3 regions of the Mycobacterium sp. ELW1 genome follow, and region 2 is predicted to be linked to each of the others. Evidence: predicted binding sites of a transcription regulator. Region 2 holds the regulator's gene; each other region holds the start of a gene.

Region 1 (4,901 bases), 780 kb from region 2:
TCAAAGCGGCGACGTTCGAGAACGAATTCGGCGACGGGTCCAAGCTCGGCCTGCAGATCGAGTACGTCGTCGAGGATCACCCGATGGGCACCGGCGGCGGGATCGCCAACGTCATTCCCAAACTGCGGAACGACACCGTGATGGTGTTCAACGGTGACGTCCTGTCCGGCATGGACCTGCGCCAGATGCTGGCCAGCCACCACGAGTCGCAGGCGGATCTGACCCTGCACCTGGTGCGCGTCAGCGATCCGAGGGCATTCGGCTGTGTGCCCACCGACGCCGACGGTCGCGTGGAAGCGTTCCTCGAGAAGACCGAGGATCCGCCGTCCGACCAGATCAACGCCGGCACGTACATCTTCAAGCGCGAAATCCTCGACCACATCCCCCGTGGACGGGAGGTGTCGGTGGAGCGCGAGGTGTTCCCGGCGCTGTTGGCCGACGGCGTGAAGGTTTGCGGCTACGTCGATTCCAGCTACTGGCGCGACATGGGTACACCGGAGGATTTCGTGCGCGGCTCGGCCGACCTGGTTCGCGGGCTGGCGCCGTCGCCTGCGCTCGGCGGTCGACGCGGGGAAAGCCTTGTGCACGATGGGGCGTCGGTGTCCCCGGGCGCGGTACTGGTCGGCGGGACCGTGGTGGGCCGTGGCGCCGAGATCGGGCCGGGTGTCCGCCTGGACGGCGCGGTCATCTTCGACGGGGCGCACATCGAGGCGGGCTCGGTCGTGGAGCGGTCGATCATCGGCGCCGGCGCGCGGATCGGTCCGCGCGCGTTACTGCGCGACGCCATCATCGGCGATGGCGCGAACATCGGTGCGCGCTGCGAACTCCTGCGCGGTGCGCGGGTGTGGCCGGGAGTTGTCATCCCGGACTGCGGTGTTCGCTACTCGTCCGACATCTAGACCCGCGAGCGGCCGACCGACACCAGGTGTGAGACCGCCGAGTCGATGCCGTCGGGCAGTGCGTCGATCGGCCACCACCGCAGATCGAGCGATTCGTCGCTGATCTCGATGGTCGCGTCCGCGGGTGCGCGGGCGATGAACTGGAGATCCAGGTGCCGGGTGGGCACTCCCAGCGAGCAGGTCAGTGCGTGAACGTGGATGGCGCCCAACGACGTGTCGATGCGCAGGCCGTCGATCCCGGACTCTTCAGCGGCCTCCCGCATCGCGGCCGCGACGATGTCGGCGTCGGAGTCTTCGCAATGGCCGCCGAGCTGAACCCAGCGACCGAGCCGCGGATGCAGGGTGAGCAGCACCTGGTCGCCGGTGTGGTTGACCACCAACGCCGAGGCCGTGATATGGCCTGGGACGCATGCCCGCTCGCAGGCATCGGGGCGGGCGAGCAGAAAGGCCAGGACGGACTGACGCAGCGAATCCTGGCAGTCGTCCGGCGCATCCCATTCGGTCAGCAGCTCGATGGCCGACTCCCGCACGCTCACTTGCGCACCAGCAGATCGCCGACCGGTGCCGGATTGCGGGGTTCGGGCGGTTCGACCGGATAGCCGATGGCGACGGCACCCAGCGGTTCCCAATCAGGCGGTAGATCAAGGATTTCCCGGACCAGCTCGGCCGCGAAGATGGTCGAGCCGATCCAGCAGCTGCCCACGCCGCGCACGGCCAGCGCCACCAGGAGTGCTTGTACCGCGGCTCCGACCGCGACGGTGAACATCGTGTGCTCGGCCTGGGTGCGGTCCGGGTCGGGATAGCTGTGGGCGCCCTCGGGCACCAGGAACGGGATGACGACCTCTGGTGCGTCGTAGAGGATCTGGCCGCGGGCGACTCGCCGTTCGACGGCGTCGGCGGGCTTGCCGTCGCCGGAAAGATCCTTGCGCCAGGCGTCTTTCATCCGGTCCAGCAGTGTGATGCGACGGCCATGGTCCTGCAACCAGACGAACCGCACCGGCCGGGTGTGATGCGGGGCCGGTGCGGTGAGTGCTTCGGCGACGGCGTCTTCGATGAGCGTGTGGTCGACCGGCTCCGGCGCGAACTGTCGCACCGAGCGGCGCAACAGCTGGGCCTGGCGGCGCCCGAGTTCCAGCGACTCGGCGGTGCCCAGCCAGAACAGATCGTCCTCACCGCCGCGCACCAGGCGCGCCGCGGTGGACCCGTCGTCGTCGAGCTCGAGGCCACGGACTACCGCGACCGGCACGGCGGTCAGCTTGCCCTTCACCAGGTCGGCGGCGGCGGCGATCTCGTCGGCGACGGCGACTTCGGTGACCACCAACTCGTTGCCGTGCCGGTCGACGGCGCCGGCGTATCCGTAGAGGACAGGCAGCCCGGCGGAGCCGATCGCGGCGTCGGTCTGGCCGTTTCGCCAGGCCCGACCCATGGTGTCGGTGACCAGGACCGCGACATTCACGCCGAGCCGCTCGCGCAATGCCGTGCGCAGCGCGGCAGCGCTGCGGTCGGGATCGATCGGCAGCAGGGCCAATTCGGTTGACCCGACGTTGGAGCCGTCGACGCCCGCGGCCGCCTGCACGATGCCGTTGCGGTTCTCGGTGATCAGCGTCCGACCTTTGCGGGCCAGCACCCGCACGGCCTCATCGTCGATGATCTTGCGGCGCAGCGCGTCCCGTTCGTCGGGGTCCGCCGGCGCCGCGACGATGCGACCCTCGCACTTGGACATCACCTTGCTGGTGACCACGACGACGTCGCCGTCGCGCAGCCATGGTGCCGCCGAACTGAGGGCGCCGGCCAGATCGTCGCCGGGGCGGAACTCCGGAAGCCCGGGGACGGGCAGGATTTCGACGGGAGCCGCGCTACCGTGGTCGCCGCTCGGCGGCGCCGTTGGACTTGAGCCGATCACCGCTGTACCCCGGCCAATTCGAGCCCGGCGCGCACCATTTCGGCGGTGGCCGCCGGGTCCGACATCAGCAGCGGTATCGAGTGCACCGTCAGGCCGGCTACGTCGGCGTGATCGCCTTCGGAAACCAGCCAGTAGTCCAGGATTCCGGTCGCCGAGCGTGCGCCGTAGTGGCGGGCGACGGCGTGCGAGGAGGTTTCGACCCCGATCACCGATAGGCATTCGTCGGCCATGCCGCGCAACGGCTTTCCGCCGATGATGGGGGAGTAGCCGACGACCGGGGCGGGTGTGGAGCGCAGCGCGGCGCGGACACCGGGGATGGCGAGGATTGCTCCGATGCTCACCACCGGGTTCGACGGGGCGAGCATGACGACGTCGGCTTCGGTGATCGCGTCGACGACACCGGGCCCGGCAGTGGCGTTTTCGGACCCCACGAACGCGAAACTGTGAGTGGGCACCTGGGCCCGGTAGCGCACCCACCACTCCTGGAAGTGGATGGCTTTGCGGTCCCCGGTGTCGGGATCGTCGATCACAACGTGGGTTTCGCACCGGTCGTCACTGGCCGGCAGGAGCGTGGCCCCCGGCTGCCAGCGGTGGCACAGCGCCTCGGTCACCTGCGACAGGGGATATCCCGCACGCAGCATCTGACTTCGCACCAGATGTGTGGCGAGGTCGCGGTCGCCCAGGCCGAACCAATCGGGTTGGACACCGTAGGCCGCCAATTCTTCTTTCGCGTGCCACGTCTCGTTGCGATGTCCCCAGCCGCGCTCGGGGTCGATACCTCCACCTAAGGTGTACATGCAGGTGTCGAGGTCGGGACAGATGCGCACACCGTGCATCCATGCGTCATCGCCGATGTTGACCACGGCCGTCAGCGCGTGATCAAGATCGCCTGTGGCTCCGGATATCTGGCCGGCGAACTGGCCCAGGCCGAGCAATCGCTGTACGCCCAGCAGGAAGCGGGCGCCCCCGACGCCGCCGACCAGAACGGTGATCTTCACACCGATCGACACTAGGCGGTCGGCCGTTTCGGCGACGAACGCGGTCACGATCGCGTCACTCCGAGGACACGCCGGGGCATCGACTCGCCGAATTATCCAAGGGAAATGGTATTAATTTCGGTTCAATCGCTTGACCGGGCCACTGCATAAGTGTCTAATCACATCAGTGTCATTTCCCGGTCGGACCAGCCGGTTTCGGTGTCCCAGACCGCGATTCGACCAAGTGTTCGAACGAGTTGGGCACACTTCAATAGTGGGCGACATGCAAAAGATCTACGAAACCAGGTGAGGAGGCGGAAATGTCCTATGAGCACGTGTTCGGCACGATGGGGTTGCCGCAGTCCATTACCGGTTCGCAGACGATGGGGGTAATGGCACGCGCTCACTTGAGTTTGGTGCCAGACCCGATCATCGATGCGACGCCGGATTCGGCCGATGACGAAGACCAGTGGCAGGAACGCGCGCTGTGCGCGCAGACCGATCCCGAAGCGTTCTTCCCCGAGAAGGGCGGTTCCACCCGCGAGGCCAAGCGGATCTGCTTGGGCTGCGAGGTCCGTGAGTCGTGCCTTGAGTACGCCTTGGCCAACGATGAGCGCTTCGGTATCTGGGGCGGACTCTCCGAGCGGGAGCGTCGTCGCCTCAAGCGCGGCATCATCTGACGACGACCGCTGGTCGGAGACTCCGACTCAGTCGTCGTCAATGGTCGGGTCGATGACCGACGGCTCGACCCCGAGATAGGTGGCCACCTGCGCCACCAGAATCTCGTGAAGAAGATCGGTCAGATCGATCGAGTCCTTGGCCCGGCGCTCGATCGGCTTGCGAAACAGTACAATTCGGGCGCGTGTCGAGTTTCCGCGAACGTCCACTCCGGCTGGGATCAGCCGGGCCAACGCGATCGGCCCGTCGGCCACCACTTCCGCGGGCCACTGCACACTGTCCGGATCCTTCGGCGCGATGCGCGGGATCTCGTCGACGGCAACGTCCAGGCCGGTGAGCCGTTGTTGCCAGCGCCGCTCGATCGGCTCATAGGCTTCCAGCACCGCCATGTCGAACCGCTCCGCGCGACTGCGCCACCCAGGCACCGTGGGCGGCAGCAATGGA
Region 2 (4,901 bases):
CTGCCCGAGCCGACCGCCTCGTCGGCATTCACCCGCACACTGCGCTCGGTGGTGGACTGGCGGGGCCAGGTGGTCACCATGCTGGACCGATGTTATCTGACCGAATCCGTTCCCGTACAACTCATTTGGGGCGATTTGGACGCGGTCATCCCGGTCAGCCACGCCCGGATGGCGCACTCCGCCATGCCCGGCTCCCGGCTCGAGATCTTCGGCCGTTCCGGGCACTTTCCGTTCCACGACGACCCCGACCGCTTCGTCGAGATCGTCGAGAAGTTCATCGACGCGACGGCCCCCGCCGAATACGACCAGGACGCCTTGCGTGAACTGCTTCGCAGTGGGCTCTCCGAGCGTTTGGTCACCGGGTCATTGAAGACCCGGGTCGCGGTGCTCGACGCCCTCGGCGCTGACGAGCGCAGTGCCACCTGACCTCAGCGTCGTAGAGTCGAATCATGACTGTCGACGTGACTGTGTTGCGGGTGTTCACCGATGAAGGTGGCAACTTCGGCAATCCGCTGGGCGTGGTGGACGCGGCCACCGTACCCGCCGGCGATCGCCAGCGCATTGCGACCGAATTAGGCTACAGCGAAACAATATTCATCGATCTGCCGGCCGACGGATCAACCACAGCGCACGCCCGCATCTTCACTCCGGCCACCGAATTGCCGTTTGCCGGGCACCCCACCGTGGGCGCGGCCTGGTGGCTACGGGAGCGCGGCACGCCGATTCACACTCTGCAGGTTCCTGCCGGCATCGTCGGGGTTTCCTACGACGATGACCGCACGGTGATCCGGGTTCGGGCGGAGTGGTCACCGGAGTTCGCCATCCACGACCTGGAGTCGGTGGACGAGCTGCTGGCCGCCGATCCGGACGATTATTCCGACGACGCGGAGCATTATCTGTGGGCCTGGCTGGACCGCGACGGCGGGCACATCCGGTCGCGGATGTTCGCCGCCGACCTCGGGGTGCCGGAAGACGAGGCCACCGGATCGGCGGCGGCGCGGGTGACCGATTACCTGAGCCGTGACCTGACGATCACACAGGGCAAGGGATCGCAGATCTTCACGACGTGGGACGCGCAAGGGTGGGTGCTGATCGCCGGCCGAGTGGTCAGCGACAGTGTGCGACAGCTGGATTGAGCTGCTCAGCCGGATGTGCCGACGGACCGGTGCGCGCGCAGCGCCTCGATCTCGCGCTCGAAGTCCTCAGCTGAGCTGAACGAGCGGTACACCGACGCGAATCGCAGGTAGGCGACCTCGTCGAGTTCACGAAGCGGGCCGAGGATGGCGAGTCCGACCTCATTGCTGGGGATCTCGGGCGAGCCGGCGGCCCGCACCGTGTCCTCTACCTGCTGCGCCAGCAGATTGAGCGCGTCGTCATCGACGTCGCGGCCCTGGCAGGCGCGGCGAACGCCGCTGACGACTTTTTCCCGGCTGAACGGCTCGGTGACGCCGCTGCGCTTCACGACCGCCAGCACCGCGGTCTCCACAGTGGTGAACCGCCGGCCGCACTCCGGACAGGAGCGGCGACGCCGAATGGCCTGGCCTTCATCGGTCTCGCGGGAATCGACAACGCGGGAGTCCGGGTTGCGGCAGAACGGACAGTGCATGACCGCTCCTTCGCTCAGTGGCCCGATACGTCGAACCATTGAGAGCCTACCTGCGCCGCCCGCGGGAGCGGCTGCGGCCGGCACGGCCGTCAGCCGATCGGCGCGATCAGCGTCTGCCCGGCGTCCAGCGACGCCGACTCGAGCTTGTTCAGGTCGCGGATGCGCTGCGCCACCTGTCCGGCGGGCGCATCCGGTGCGACCCGCCCGGCCAGCTGCTGCAACGTCTCCCCCGCCTGGACCTGGACGACGGCGAGCTGATCCGGCATCTGCTCGGTGGCCGCCGGCGTGGCGCTGAAGTGCCCGACCAAGCCCAGCCACAGCGTGATCAGCGCGGCCACCCCGGCCAGCGCGATCGTGACCGCGGTGCTGACCGGCCGGCGGGTATGCGGTGCCCGGGAGAACGCGACACCGGTGCCGCGGTACTGCATCGGCGTGATCGCCGGCCGTGCCGGGTACGGCCGATGCGCGCGGCCGCCGGCCGGGCGGCGCCGAGCAGGCACAACGGGCGCGCCGGCTGTCCGCCGGTACACCGGTGCCGAGATGTAAACCTGTCGATCATCGATGACTGTCACGTCCGTGTCCTTCCTTCAGGGCCGCCCCGGTTCGCTCTTGTGTTCGAAATATACTCGATCATGCGTTCGAACACCGAACATGTGAGCGAGCGTGTTCGAAGAATAAATCCGACCACCGACAAGTTCTGTTCCGCCGGCCGCCGAGAACGCAGAATCGCGACACGGTCGAACAAATGTTTGAATTTTGACGCGGGCCCGGCTAGATTCGGCCCCATGAGCGAGCGCAGTGAGACATCCGGGCTGACCGAGCGGCAGCGAACCATCCTCGACGTAATCCGCGCCTCAGTCACCAGCCGCGGCTATCCCCCCAGCATCCGTGAGATCGGCGACGCCGTCGGGCTCACTTCCACGTCATCGGTGGCCCACCAGCTGCGCACTCTGGAGCGCAAGGGCTATCTGCGCCGCGATGCCAACCGGCCGCGTGCGGTGGACGTGCGCGGAGCCGACGACGCGGTGAGCACCGTGCGCACCGAGGTCGCCGGTTCGGACACGCTGCCCGAGCCGACCTTTGTGCCAGTGCTCGGCCGGATCGCTGCCGGCGGCCCGATCCTCGCCGAGCAAGCCGTCGAGGATGTGTTCCCGCTACCGCGCGAGTTGGTCGGCGACGGGTCGCTGTTCCTGCTCAAGGTCGTCGGTGAGTCCATGATCGACGCCGCGATCTGCGACGGCGACTGGGTCGTGGTCCGTCAGCAGAATGTGGCCGACAACGGCGACATCGTCGCGGCGATGATCGACGGCGAGGCCACGGTGAAGACGTTCAAGCGCACCGGCGGTCAGGTCTGGTTGATGCCGCACAACCCGGCGTTCGACCCGATTCCCGGTAACGACGCCGCGATCCTCGGCAAGGTCGTCACCGTTCTGCGCAAGGTCTAGCGGACGGGGGCGGAAGCCTCACTCCGCCTTGTGGAATCCGTTCGCCTGCGCGAGTTCCTCACTGGCGAACCACACTTCGGGCACGGTGTGGTCGTAGAGCGCCGAGTCCGGGGTGTAGTACAGCCCCGAATGCGTATTGGCCTTGACCACATACCCCTCGGGCGCCTGATACGGATCCGACAGCGGAAGGTGGATCGCCGGGCGATTGGCTGCGGCTTCGGCGTGCACGTCGGACTGCAGGACCTCTGCCGGCTGGGTGGAGTCTTCTTCCTCGATGTCGACGACGTCGGACTCGAGAATCTCCTCCGGTGCCGGCTCGGGCGCCAGTGGGGTCTCCGGCTCCGCGGCGCGACGACGCCGCGGCGTGCCGAGCTCGCCCATGTCGAGTCGCCACATCGATTGCGACTCTCCGAGATTCACCGCCGCATGCCGGCCTGAATCGCTCGATTCGTCGTCGTCTTCGACTTCCTCGACCTCGGCGTACTCGAGTTCCGCGGGCACCTCGTCGGCTTCCTCAGCCTCGTACCCGCCGGTTTCGGCAGCCTCGGCGGGAATGCGGGTCGGCGTGGTGTCGATGGCGTCCTGATCGCCGTCGAACACGTCCTCGGGTCCGGGTTGAGACTTCTCGTCTCCCTCGGGCGCCCAGCCGAAGCCCGGCGCAGCGGCGACCTGCGGGACGCCGCCGTCGGGATAGGTCGAGAAGCGCGAGGCCGCCGCCGCGTCGGCCTCACCGGCCACCTCACTGGGCCAGTGATCGTCGTCGTCGTAGTCCTCGAAGTCGTCGTCGATCTCCTCGCCACCGCTACGGCGGCGCTGCAGCCACAGCACGCCCAGGCCGATCACGGCCAGCAACAACAGGACCGGGACGATGATCAGCAGCCACCACCAGTGGAAGGTGGAACCGCTGCCGGACTTGGCGCCCGACTGGCCGGCCTGCGGCCCGGCAGCCGGAACCTGAACGCCGGACAGCGAACCGGCGAGCTCCGGCGGTTTGGTCGTGAACGTGTTGCTGGCCTTGTTCCAGGAGATTTCGCCACCACTGAACTTCTGCGTCACGGTGTCGCCGTTGACGCTCTGCTCGCCGGTCGGCACTCCCAGCTTGCCAGTTGCCCCGCCCAGCTTGGTCCAGGCGGCGTTGATCGCACCGCGCACCACGATGGCGCCGTTGTCGGGCGTCCAGAAGATCACCGGTTTGTCAGCGGCGCTGAAGGCGCTGACCCGGCTGTTGGGCGCGCCGCCGTCGGCTTCGGTCCCGGTCGGCAGGCCCAGGTCGCCGGTCGGCCCACCCTGCGCCTCGTACTTGGCCAGGATCGCGCCCGTCACCGCATGCGCGCCGGTGGCCGGTGAGTAGAAGATCTTGCCGCCCGCGTAATCCTGGGCGGCGCCGTCGGTGCCGATGGCCTGCTGGGCTCCTTGGCGGGCACCGAGCGGTCCCGCGAGGCCCCCGGCGGCCCGCCAGGCCTGGTTGATCGCCGTCGTCGCGTCGCTGGGTACCTCGACACCGGTCAAGTTGCCAGCGAGCTCGGGCGGCACGGTGGTGAAAGTCTTCGCGGCGGTGTCATAGGAGATCTCGCCGCCGGTGAACTTCTGGCTGATCACCGTGCCGTTGAAGGTCTCATCCTCGGTGGGGACGCCCATCGTGCCTGCCGAGCCACCGAGCTTGTCCCACGCCGCGTTGATGGCGCCGCGTACCACCCACGCGCCGGTCGCGGGTGTCCAGAAAATGGCCGGCTTGTCGCTGGCACTGAACGTGCTGACCTGGCTGTCCGGCCCGACCAGACCCGCGACCGCGTCGATGGTGGGGAATCCGAGGTCGCTGTCGGCGGCACCGCCGAGCGCCTGGTACTTGT
Region 3 (4,901 bases), 160 kb from region 2:
TGGTGGCCAACACCTCGAGCTTGGCCAGTGCCGGGCGCAGGGTATCGGTGGCGGGGAAACCGGTGAGCAGGCTGCCGCCGAGGTTGAGCAGCGCGCGAATGTTACCGGCCTCGATCTCGTCGGGCAGTGTGGCACAGGGCCATTCCCGCATGAAGGCCTTCGTCTCCGGCCGGCTGCGCGGTCCCGGTCGGGTTTTGCCCTCCGGCGGCGCGATCGGCAGCTCGAACATCTCCAGCTGATAGCCGTAGCCGGGATGGAACCACTCACCGCCGGGCACGTTCATCGACCCGGTCAGGATCAGCAGCGCCCACGAAAACCATTGCGTCACATTGGCACTGGCCGACATGGTGACGCCGGTACCGGTGTCGATCGCGATGTGCCCGGCCCTGCGGACGGCGGCCAGCAGATCGTCGAGATCGGCAGGGTCGGCGTCAGCGAGTTCGGCGGCATGCTCGCGGGTGAACGGTTCGACGGCGGAGGCCAGCAGGTCGAGGTCCTGGACGGCGACGTCCGGATCGGCACCGTCGCGCAGTATTTCGCGCACCAGGTAGGCCAGCACCGCGTAATCGGTGCCCGGTCGCGGCGCGAGATGGCGGGTCGCCAACCGGGCGGTCTCGGTGCGGCGGGGATCGACGACCCAGAGCTGAGCCCGGGCGGCGAGGTCGCGAAACACCCCGCGAGGATTCGGCATGCCGACGGTATGGCCATGGGAGACAACAGGATTACTGCCGATCAGTATGACGAGTTCGGCATTCTCGTAGTCGGGGCGCCCGGTGAGGCCGGCCGAGCCGCCCATCAGCTCCGCGATCAGAACCTTGGCGGTGCCATCGATCGTCAGTGGGCTGAATTTCGCGGGCGTGCCGATCGCGCGGTGCAGTGCCTCGGCGGTGCGGTAGCCGGCGGCGTCCATCCCGATGCCGGTGCCGAAGTTGACGGCGACCGCCGCCGGACCGTGCTCGGCGATGATGTCGCGCAATCGGGCGCCGAGATCGTCGAGGCAAGCCTCCCAGCTGGTTTCGGTCAGCTGCCCGCCGTCGCGCATCATCGGCCGCTCGAGTCGGTCCGGATGGTGGTGGATCAGCGGCAGCGCGCGGCCCTTCGGGCAGGTGTAGCCACCGGAGAAGGGATTGTCCCGGTCGCCGTGGACGGCCACCACCTGCTCATCGTCGATCTCGACGAGGATGCCGCACACCGACGGGCACACCCGGCAAAAGCTTCGTACTGTGCGGGAATCGCCCGTCGCCATGGAACAAAACCGTACGCTGCGGGCAACGAATCGGAGGTGACGATGTCTCAGCTGACGGTGACCGACCCTGACGGGTCCAGCTGGTCGGTGCGTCGCTGGTGGTGGAAGACGATCCCCTGGGAGACCGGCTTCGCCACCCTCGACGCGCTGATCTTCCTCATCGTGCTGCCGTTCATGGTGATGTGGCCGTTCTGGCTGTTGGCCAAATGGTGCGGGGTGCCGTGGACGATCATCACGACGCGAGACGGTGAGGAAATCGGCCGCGAGAAGGTGAAGGGTTGGGCGCGCTCCCGTGCGCGGATGGAGGAGATCATCCAGACGCTGCGCGATGGCATGCCCTACAGCGTGTCCTGACCGGTCCTGTCCGCGCGGGAGGGGTCGCTGACCCCGTTCACCACCGAGGTCTGATCAACGCATTCCGTGGCCGGATCCGTCGTGAAAGATCAGTCCGCCGCCGAGCAGAAACGGATATAGCGTCGGGTACGGCACATCCTGTGGTGAGGCGGTGAGCTGGGCGTTGCCCGGTGTCTCGCATTGGCTGTTGCCATCGCTGACGACGGTGCAGACCATGTGCGGATCGTCGGCCGCCGCGGCAACCGGAGCGGAGAGGACCGCGCCCGCGATGCCCGCGGCCACGAGGCCGGCGGCGAGACGGATGGTGAGTGTCATGAGGACTCCTTCAAAACTGAACGTACAGTTTCGAAATGTATAGCGCCCGCGCTGTGGCGATTAGTCCCATCCGCGCCGGTGAACTGGCTCACCGGGACAGCCCGCGCAACGCCGCGTCGACGATCGCATCGGCGGCGGTGTCATCCAGTTCCGCGTGGCCGGCCATCAACCGGTACAGGGCGGGTCCGATGATCAGGTCGATCGCGACCCCGGCATCGATATCGCCGCGTAGCTCGTCGCGGGCCACCCCGCGCTCCCAGATGGATTCGAGCGCGGCACGGCGCGAGCGGATCAGACCGTCACGCAGAGCGGTGGCGACCTCGGGGTCGAATTGCGCTTCCCCGAACAGTTGCGCGAACACCCGCCCGCTGGGGCCGGAATAGAAGCGGCACAGTCCCCGCAGCCAGACCGTGAAATCCGTTCGGGCCGAACCGGTGTCGGGGTCGGGGGAGTCGGCTTGCAGCTCCGAGAAGAACGCGTCGATCGCCACGCCGTACTTGTTGGGCCACCACTTGTAGATCGTGGCCTTACTGGCGCCGCTGCGGGCCGCTATCTGCTCGGTGGTCATGGCCCGCAGACCGAACTCGTGCAACAACTCCGACGTCGCGCGGACGACCGCCGAGCGGGACTGCTCACTGCGCGGCCGTCCGTGGTCTTCGGTGATGTCGTCGAGGCTCACAGCGGATACAGCCGCTCCAGATTGACCACGATGGCCTCCTGCGTGCTGCGCGAGATCACGACGACGGCCGGCTCCTCCAGGTCGGGGTTCTCCTCGCGGTGCGGCAGATGCGGCGGCACGAAGATGTAGTCGCCCGGCGCGGTGCTGATTCGCACTTCGTCCACACCGTCGTGGAAGACGAACTGCGGGTGCCCGCTGCGCACGAAGATGGCGGTCTCCGACTCCCCGTGGTGATGGTTGGCCGACGCCACGCCGGGCCCGACGTGGGTCTCGCCCATCCACAGCTTTTCCGCCCCGACCGTCGCGCCGCTGATCGCGGCGAAGCGCTGCATGCCGTCGGTCTGACCGGTGCCGCCGTCGAGGTCACCGGCGCGGATATGGCGCACTTGATTGCGAACCGGCTCGGTTCCGGACAAGTCGGGATGGAATGCGTCGGGGCCGCCCATGGACCGACCATAACCACGCGCGGGAGACAGCGTGTCCTGACCGGTCCTGTCCGCGCGGCCCGCTACTGTGATCGAACAGCTGTTCGTAGTCGGAAGGCGATCCGTGCGGGTGATGGGAGTCGACCCTGGGTTGACGCGCTGCGGACTCTCGATGATCGAGAGCCGAGGTGGCCGCCAGGTCATCGCGCTGGACGTCGATGTGGTGCGCACGCCGTCCGACGAGCCGTTGCAGCGTCGGCTGCTGACCATCAGCGACACCGTCGACCATTGGATGGACACCCATCAGCCCGATGTCGTGGCGATCGAGCGGGTGTTCGCCAACCAGAACGCCAACACCGCGATGGGCACCGCGCAGGCCGGTGGGGTGATCGCACTGGCCGCCGCCCGCCGCGGTATCGACGTGCATTTCCACACCCCCAGCGAGGTCAAGGCAGCCGTCACCGGGAACGGGCGCGCCGACAAGGCCCAGGTCACCACGATGGTCACCCGCATCCTGCAGCTGCAGCAGAAACCGACCCCGGCGGACGCCGCCGACGCACTGGCCCTGGCGATCTGCCACTGCTGGCGCGCCCCGATGATCGCCCGCATGGCGCAAGCCGAGGCGATGGCCGCCGAACAGAAGCGGGCTTACCAGGCCCGGCTGAAGTCGGCGCGCACCCTGAAGGCAGCCAAGTGATCGCCTCGGTACGGGGCGAGGTCCTCGACATCGCCCTCGATCACGTCGTCATCGAGGCCGCCGGCGTCGGCTACAAGGTGATGGCCACCCCGTCGACGCTCGCGACGCTGCGCCGCGGCAGTGAGGCTCGGTTGATCACCGCGATGATCGTCCGCGAGGACTCCCAAACCCTGTACGGATTCGCCGACTCCGATGCGCGCGACCTGTTCTCGACCCTGCTCGGGGTCTCCGGCGTCGGCCCCAAGATCGCATTGGCGACACTGGCCGTCTATGACGCGACCGCGCTGCGTCAGGCGCTGGCCGACGGCGACGTGACGGCATTGACCCGGGTGCCCGGCATCGGCAAGCGTGGTGCCGAACGTATGGTGCTGGAACTGCGGGACAAGATCGGCGCGGTCGCCGGTGGTGCGGGCGTGGCCGCGGCCACCGGGCACGCGGTGCGCACCCCCGTGGTGGAAGCCCTTGTCGGACTTGGCTTCGCGATCAAGCAGGCCGAGGAGGCCACCGACAAGGTTTTGGCGGCCGACGGTGAGGCCAACACCTCCACGGCATTGCGTGCGGCGTTGTCGCTACTAGGAAAGACCAAGTGAGCAGATTCGACGACGAGGACGACGAGGCAGTCGATCGCGACGTGTCGCCGGCGCTGACCGTCGGTGAAGGTGACGTCGACGCCAGCCTGCGGCCGCGCTCGCTGGGCGAGTTCATCGGCCAGCCGCGGGTGCGCGAGCAGCTGCAGCTGGTCCTCGAGGGCGCCAAGAACCGCGGCGGCACACCGGATCACATCCTGTTGTCCGGGCCGCCGGGGCTGGGCAAGACATCACTGGCGATGATCATCGCCGCCGAGCTGGGCTCCGCGTTGCGGGTGACGTCCGGGCCGGCCCTGGAACGCGCCGGTGACCTCGCCGCGATGCTGTCCAACCTGGTCGAGGGCGACGTGCTGTTCATCGACGAGATCCATCGCATCGCCCGGCCCGCCGAGGAGATGCTGTACCTGGCCATGGAGGACTTTCGGGTCGACGTCGTCGTCGGGAAAGGCCCTGGGGCGACGTCGATTCCGTTGGAGGTTGCGCCGTTCACCCTGGTCGGCGCGACCACCCGCTCCGGTGCGCTGACCGGACCCCTGCGTGATCGCTTCGGGTTCACCGCGCACATGGACTTCTACGAACCGCCGGAACTGGAACGGGT

Evidence for each region. Region 2 encodes LexA, which represses DNA repair genes until DNA is damaged. Its sites were predicted from a motif close to CGAACANNTGTTCG; they were not measured.
Region 1: cofD (2-phospho-L-lactate transferase) is a predicted target of LexA. The motif match lies at 4,017-4,030, and genes of this name have one in related genera.
Region 3: ruvC (crossover junction endodeoxyribonuclease RuvC) is a predicted target of LexA. The motif match lies at 3,113-3,126, and genes of this name have one in related genera.

The regions. Positions count from the first base shown of each region.
Region 1 is NZ_CP032155.1:4,601,196-4,606,096, reverse strand. It holds gene manB (mannose-1-phosphate guanylyltransferase) at 1-899, shown strand, start outside; gene D3H54_RS21920 (NUDIX hydrolase) at 896-1,435, opposite strand; gene D3H54_RS21915 (coenzyme F420-0:L-glutamate ligase) at 1,432-2,799, opposite strand; gene cofD (2-phospho-L-lactate transferase) at 2,799-3,800, opposite strand; gene D3H54_RS21905 (WhiB family transcriptional regulator) at 4,100-4,459, shown strand; gene D3H54_RS21900 (metallopeptidase family protein) at 4,487-4,901, opposite strand, start outside.
Region 2 is NZ_CP032155.1:3,824,140-3,829,040, forward strand. It holds gene D3H54_RS18120 (alpha/beta fold hydrolase) at 1-426, shown strand, start outside; gene D3H54_RS18125 (PhzF family phenazine biosynthesis protein) at 450-1,136, shown strand; gene nrdR (transcriptional regulator NrdR) at 1,142-1,606, opposite strand; gene D3H54_RS18135 (LysM peptidoglycan-binding domain-containing protein) at 1,696-2,178, opposite strand; gene lexA (transcriptional repressor LexA) at 2,392-3,051, shown strand; gene D3H54_RS18145 (LGFP repeat-containing protein) at 3,070-4,901, opposite strand, start outside.
Region 3 is NZ_CP032155.1:3,665,908-3,670,808, reverse strand. It holds gene D3H54_RS17330 (molybdopterin-containing oxidoreductase family protein) at 1-1,246, opposite strand, end outside; gene D3H54_RS17325 (hypothetical protein) at 1,289-1,600, shown strand; gene D3H54_RS17320 (hypothetical protein) at 1,655-1,915, opposite strand; gene D3H54_RS17315 (TetR/AcrR family transcriptional regulator) at 2,004-2,594, opposite strand; gene D3H54_RS17310 (cupin domain-containing protein) at 2,591-3,040, opposite strand; gene ruvC (crossover junction endodeoxyribonuclease RuvC) at 3,144-3,716, shown strand; gene ruvA (Holliday junction branch migration protein RuvA) at 3,713-4,306, shown strand; gene ruvB (Holliday junction branch migration DNA helicase RuvB) at 4,303-4,901, shown strand, end outside.